One region of the Pseudoxanthomonas sp. JBR18 genome, then DNA from elsewhere that is predicted to be linked to it. Evidence: predicted binding sites of a transcription regulator. Region 1 holds the regulator's gene; the other holds the start of a gene.
What was found. Region 1 encodes FliA, which starts transcription of late flagellar genes. Its sites were predicted from a motif close to TAAAGTTTNNCNNNCNNNGGCCGATAA; they were not measured.
Positions count from the first base shown of each region.

Region 2: PJ250_RS02490 (methyl-accepting chemotaxis protein) is a predicted target of FliA. The motif match lies at 1,917-1,943, and genes of this name have one in related genera.

Region 1 is NZ_CP116339.1:3,692,627-3,696,022, forward strand. Features, by position in the region: gene PJ250_RS16725 (chemotaxis protein CheA) at 1-886, opposite strand, end outside; gene PJ250_RS16730 (protein phosphatase CheZ) at 890-1,498, opposite strand; gene cheY (chemotaxis response regulator CheY) at 1,498-1,890, opposite strand; gene PJ250_RS16740 (RNA polymerase sigma factor FliA) at 1,909-2,658, opposite strand; gene PJ250_RS16745 (MinD/ParA family ATP-binding protein) at 2,655-3,396, opposite strand, start outside.
Region 2 is NZ_CP116339.1:514,268-517,663, reverse strand. Features, by position in the region: gene PJ250_RS02505 (DUF4097 family beta strand repeat-containing protein) at 1-724, opposite strand, end outside; gene PJ250_RS02500 (hypothetical protein) at 739-1,233, opposite strand; gene PJ250_RS02495 (RNA polymerase sigma factor) at 1,230-1,787, opposite strand; gene PJ250_RS02490 (methyl-accepting chemotaxis protein) at 1,970-3,396, shown strand, end outside.

The sequences.
Region 1 (3,396 bases):
CGCTGCGCGGCTTGCCCGAGGCCTCGCGCAGGGCGGGCGCCTCGACGCCATGGTCGATGGAGTTGCGCACCAGATGGACCAGCGGATCGGCCAGGGCCTCGACCAGGTTGCGATCCAGCTCGGTGTCGGCGCCGACCAGTTCCAGCTCGACTTCCTTCTCCAGGGTGCGGGCGACATCGCGCGCCACCTTGGGGAAGCGCGAGAACACCTTGCCGACCGGCTGCATGCGGGTGCGCATCACCGCGGTCTGCAGGCGCGCGGTGGCCACGTCCAGGCCGCTGACGGCGCGATCCAGTTCTTCGTCCTTGAGCCGGATGCGCAGGGTCTTGAGGCGATTGCGGGCCAGGACCAGTTCGCCGATCAAGTTGACGATGGCATCCAGGCGCTTGGTGTCCACGCGGACGGTGTGCTCGGCTTCGGCCGGTTTGGCCGCCGCGGCCTGGGCCTTGGGCGCGGCAGGCGCCGGCGCCGCCACGGGCGTGGGTTTGCTGGGCGCCGCGGCCGGGACGTCGCCGGCCGCGAACTGCGCGATCAGCGCCGGCGGGGCCGGCGTGAGCGGCTGTCCGCCGGAAAAGGCGTCCAGCATGTCCTTCAGGTAGTCCAGCGACTGCTGGGCGGCGTCGAAGTGGCGCGCCTGCAGCGTGGTCTGGCCGGCGCGCGCCATGCCCAGGGTTTCCTCGGCGGCGTGGCACAGCTCGACCATCGGGTGGATCGCCAGGAACCCGGCGCCGCCCTTGAGCGTGTGGAAGCCGCGGAACACGGCGTTGAGTTGCTCCGAATCACCGGGCGCCTGTTCCAGCGCGACCAGCTGCTCGCCCAGGCGCTCCAGGATTTCCTGGGCCTCGATGATGAAGTCGGCAGCGATGTCGTCGGGAACGGCGCTCATGGCTTACAACCCGAGGTTGGAGAGCAGGTCATCGGCGTCGTGCTGGGACACGCCGTGCTTGTCCAGGCCGGCCAGGGCAGGGCCCGCCAGGCCATTGGCCACCGGCGATCCCTCCTTGGGAGGCAGGCCCAGCGCGCCGAAGCCTTCATGCACACGGCGCACGATGCCGGCCACGCGGCGGATGATCTGTCCGGTCAGGTCCTGGAAGCTCTGGGCCAGGGCCATCTCGGTGAGGTTGTGGCGGATGCGGTCCAGGATTTCGCCCTGGTCGGCGTTCAGGCCGCCGGCGCGCAGCTGGTCGGCCAGGGTGCGGCATTCCTCGGCCAGGTCTAGGGTGCGGTGGCTGGCCTGTTCGGTCATGGCCACCACGTGGTCCAGGCGCGAGCAGGCATCGTCCAGCTCGCCGGCTTCGCTCGGCACGGTGGGCAGGTCGCCCAGGGCCTGGCCCAGGTCGCGTGCCAGCCGGCTCAGCCCCTGCATCATCGGCTTGGTGCGCCAGGCGGCCAGGGTGTCGATCTCCACCCGCCAGGCGCCCTCGTCGCCGCTTTCCAGCGCGTCCAGGGCCCGCTGCAGGCTCTCGATGAGCGCGCCGCGCTCGGTCGTGGCGTTCATCAGGCGGCCGCTCCCAGGCGTTCGAAGATCTTGCCCAGCTTTTCTTCCAGGGTCTGGGCGGTGAACGGCTTGATGATGTAGCCGCTGACGCCGGCCTGCGCCGCCTCGATGATCTGCTCGCGCTTGGCCTCGGCGGTGACCATCAGCACCGGTAGGTGCTTGAACTTGTCATCGGCGCGGATGTTGCGCAGCAGGTCGATGCCGGTCATGCCGGGCATGTTCCAGTCGGTGACCACGAAATCGAACGGCGATGCCCGCAGCGCCGCCAGGGCGCTGTTGCCGTCTTCGGCTTCGGCGGTGTTGGTGAAGCCCAGATCGCCGAGCAGATTCTTGACGATACGTCGCATCGTCGAGAAATCGTCCACGATCAAAATCCGCATGTTCTTGTTCACCGCTGACTCCTAGGTTCTTTAATCTTCGTCTTCGAGGCCGGAATCGGCCATTTCGAATGCCTTGAGGCGACCGCGCAGGCGCACGGTGGCCTGGCCGTGGATCTGGCAGACGCGCGATTCGCTCACCCCCAGTACGGCACCGATTTCCTTCAGGTTCAACTCCTGCTCGTAGTAGAGCGAGAGCACCAGCTGTTCGCGCTCGGGCAGCTGCGCGATGGCCTTGCCCAGCTCGCGGCCGAATTCCTGCCGTTCGAGCATCTGCTGCGGATTGGGCCCGCCCTTGGCGACGGTGTCCAGCTCGCCCTGGTCCTCGATGCGCGACTCCAGGCTGAGCACGTGCCCGCGCGAGGCGTCTTCCATCAGGCGCATGTAGTCCGGCAGGGGCATGTCCATCGCCGCGGCCACCTCGTTGGGGGCGGCGGCGCGGCCGGTGGCCTGCTCGATCTTGCGGATCGCGGCGGCCGCGTCGCGGGCGCGGCGATGCACCGAGCGCGGCACCCAGTCGCCGCGGCGGATCTCGTCGATCATCGAACCGCGGATGCGGATCGAGGCGTAGGTCTCGAACGAGGCGCCCTGGTCGGCGTCGTAGCTGCGCGAGGCCTCCAGCAGGCCGATCATCCCGGCCTGGATCAGGTCGTCGATTTCCACGCTGGCCGGCAGGCGCGCGGCCAGGTGATGGGCGATGCGGCGCACCAGGTCGGCGTGCTGGGTGATGTAGTCGTTGTCGTTGTTGCGCTGGACGGCGCGGTACTGGGCCAGGGCGCTCATGCGGCCACCCCCGGGCGGATCATCCGCTCGACGAAGAACTCCACGTTGCCGCGCGGGGCGGTCGGGGCCTGCCAGCGGGCGGTGCGGCGGGCGATTTCGGCGATGGCCTGGGCCGAGGGGCTGGCCGGGTAGGCCCTGACCACCGGCTGCTGGCGCTGCACCGACAGGCGCAGCCAGTCGTCCTGCGGCACGCAGCCCAGATAGTTGAGTGACACATCGCCCAGGAACTTCTCGCAGACCCGGCCGAGCTTGTCGTACAGCAGGCGGCCTTCGTTGGGGTCGCGGACCATGTTGGCCACGATCTGCACCCGGTCCACGCCGCGCTCGCGCGAGAGGACCTTGATCAGGGCGTAGGCGTCGGTGATCGAGGCCGGCTCGTCACAGACCACCACCACCGCATCCTGGGCGGCCTGACAGAAGGTCAGCACGCTGTCGGTGATGCCCGCGGCGGTGTCGATCACCATGACATCCAGGTCGCGCTCCAGCTCGGAGAAGACGTTGATCAGCCCGACGTGCTGGCCCGGGGCCAGCTCGGCCATGTGCCGGCGGCCGGAGGCGGCCGGGACCACCATCAGCCCATTGGGCATGTCGATGATCGACTCTTCCAGGGTGCAGCGGCCGGCGACCAGGTCGGCCAGCGTGTAGCGGGGCGTCAGGCCCAGCAACACGTCGACGTTGGCCAGACCCAGGTCGGCGTCGAGCAGCAGGGTCCGCTTGCCCATGTCCGCAAGGGCCATG
Region 2 (3,396 bases), 1.4 Mb from region 1:
CGGAGACCGCGCGCGGCAGCACCACCAGCAGGCCACCGCTGACGCTGGACAGCGACAGCTTGCCGTTGCGCGCCAGCGCCGTGGACACCCGGGTGTCGCCACTGACGCTGTTGGTCGACAGGTCGCGCAGGGCCTGGTCCTTCACCGCCACGCGGATGCTGCCGGACACGGTCTCGGCCTCGACCTTGCCGTCCAGGCGTCCGCGCAGGTCGACCCCGCCGCTCACCGTGTTGATGCTGACCTCCGGGCTGTTGGCGGTCACGGTGACATCGCCGCTGACGCTCTCCACCGACAGCGTTCCGGGCGCGGCGGCCACGGTGACCTGACCGCTGACGCTCTCGATGGACAGGCTGTCGGGGGCCACGCCGGACACGTCCACATCGGCCGAGACCGCGTGCAGATCCAGCGAGGCGCGCAGCGGCACCATCAGCAGCAGGTCGCTGGGTTCGCTGGACTTTCCACCCCAGCCGCCATTGCGCGGATAGCGCACCTTGATCTCCAGGCTGCCGCGGTCGCCTTCGATCTCCAGCTTCTCCACCCCCTCGCCCAGGGAGCCGCGGATCTGCACTTCCGGCCGGTCCCAGGCGCGGACCTGGATGCGGCCCTTGACGTTCTGCACCTCGACCTTGCCGCGCGGATCCAGAGGGCGGGTCTGGTCGATGGGCGTGGACGCCCGTGCGGCGGTGGCGAGGAGAAACAGCAGGGACAGGGCGATCGGGCGCATGGGTCGGGTCTCTTTCAGCTCAGGGCCGCGCGGCGGGTCAGCGCCAGGCGACGGTCGTAGGTGTAGCGCAGGGTCTGCAGCAGTTGCGGCGAGCGTGGGTCGCGGTCGATGGCGTGCAGGATCTGGTCGGCGCTGCGGTCCAGCTCCTGCACGGTCGGGGCCAGCGCCAGCGGCATGTCCACGCCCTGCATGCGGGCCAGGGCGACCTGGTAGTCGCGGGTCATGCGCACGGCTTCGGCGCGCAGCGGCATATGCGATGGCGCGGCGGGCGCCGGGGCATCCAGCACGGCCTTCATGCGCACGCCGACCAGCGCCACCAGGGCGACCGAGGCGGCCAGGGCCAGGGGTTGCCAGCGCCGGCGGCGCCAGCGGTGGGCCCGGCGCGGCGCGGGGGCGGCCGCTTCGGCCTCCAGGCGCGCAGCGATGCCCGGCCACAGGTCGCGCCCGGGTTCGATGTCCTGGCGCAGGCCGCGCAGGGCGAAGCGCAGGTCGTTGTCGTCGGTGTTCATGCGTGTGCCTCCAAACGGGTCCGCAACAGCTGGCGGGCGCGGTGCAGTTGGGCCTTTGAGCTGCCCACCGCCATGCCCAACTGCGCGGATATCTCTTCGTGTTTCCAGCCTTCCACATCGTGCAGGACCAGCACCGCGCGTGCACGCGGCGGCAGGGTGGCCACCGCGCGCTCCAGGTCCATGCGCAGCGCAGGTCCCTGCGCGCGTGGGTCGACCATGACCGCATCGTCGTGGTCGGCTTCCTCTTCCCAGCGCGGTCCGCCGCGGCGGCTGCGCAGTTCCATCAGCGCGGTGTTGACCGCCAGCCGGTGCAGCCAGGTCGACAGCGCGCTCTCGAACCGGAACTCCGGCAGCGCGCGCCAAGCCCGCACGAAGGTTTCCTGGGTCAGGTCCTCGGCGCGCGCGCCATGCCCGCCCACCAAGCGTACGATCACCCCGTGCACGCGGCCGGCATGCCGCCGGTAGAGCTGCTCGAAGGCCTGGGTGTCGCCACGCGCGGCGGCGCGCGCCTGCGGCGCATCCACGTCCTCCTGGGCAATGTCGGGTACGTCCATGGGAATCGTGGCGGCCGTGGTCAGCATGCCCAGTGTGATGCAGCGGTTGGCCAAAGGGTTTAAAACGGCCTTCGCGCGGCCTGTTCGCCAGCCCGCGGCGCCCCCCGGGGCCGGCCTGTCGCGCCAGGCTCAACCCGGGGCCACCGCGGCCGATAGTGCTCCAAGGATGTAGGGAGAAGCTCATGTCGTCGTCTCCGCCGCCGGCGCAGTCCGCCGGAACCACGCTCGATACCCTGCCGGAGGTGCCGGTGGCCCTGCTTCGGCTCTCGGCCGAGGGCCTGATCACCGCCGGCAACCGCATGGCCCTGGACGTGCTGGGCTGCAGCGCCGAGCAACTGGCCGGCGCGCCGGCCGCGCAGCTGTGGGGGCTCGACCCGGCCGTGCTGGGCACCGAGGGGGTGTGGGTCGCGCCCGGCGATGACCCCGCGCGCCGGGTGCGCTACCAGCGCGAGGCCCAGGCCGGCGGCTGGCTGCTGTCGTTGCCGCATGTGGAAACCGCTGCCCTGCTGCGCGATGCGCGCGCACTGTCCACCACCACCACTGCCACGCCGATGGCGGTCTCCACCCCGATGCAGCCGCTGGTGCAGCGCCTGGCCCAGGCCGCCGCCGATCGCCAGCTGCTGCTGCAGGCCGGGCAGGCGCTGGCGGCCTGCGAACTGACCCCGCCGATGATGCCCGCCGACGTGGAAGGCGAGGTCGGCGGCAAGCTGCGCGCGGGCTTCGGCAACCTGGCCGAGGCGATCCGCCAGGCCGTGGCGCTGTCTGTGCAGATTGCCAGCCAGGTCCCGCACCTGGTGGCCGAGAACGACGAACTCGCACGTCAGACGCAGGCGCAGGGCGAGGCCCTGGAAGAGGTCATGGAGGCGACCCGCCGCCTGACCGAGCGCCTTCAGGGCGTGGGCGAGGAACTGCGCCAGGTGATGGACGTGGCCGCCAGCGCAGATGAACGCGCACGCCAGGGCCGCGAGGCCGCCAGTGGGCTCAACGCGGCCATGCTGGAGGTCGAGCGCCGCGCCGCGCGTGCCAGCGAGGTGATCGAGGTCATCGACTCGGTCGCCTTCCAGACCAACATCCTGTCCATCAATGCCAGCATCGAGGCGGCCCACGCAGGCCCCGCCGGCAAGGGCTTTGCCGTGGTGGCCGGAGAGATCCGGCGCCTGGCCGAACGTGCGGCCAGCGGCGCGCGCGACGTGCGGGTGATCATCGATGAAACCAGCGCCGCGGTGGGCGAGGGTGCCCAGTCCGCCCGCCGGACCGAGGAGGTGCTGGAAGGGATCGGCGCATTGATGGGGCGGGCCAGCGGGGCGATGGCCACCGTGGCCGAACGGCTGGGCGCACAGGGGGGCGAGATCCGGGCGATCGAATCCTCGGTCGATGCGGTGGTCGCACTGGGCCGCTCCAACCTGGAGCACGCCGAGCAGGTCGCCCGCCGCAGCGAGGCGCTGGGGGCTGGCACCGAGACCCTGCGCGACTGCGTGGGCCTGTTCCGCCTGCCCGAGGACCCGATGCGCGAGCCGCGTCATGCCACGGTGCGCGCCCTGGCCGAGGAGGCCGCGCGCAGGATCGGCATGGCCCTGCAGCAGGCGCTGGACCAGCACCGGATCGAGCC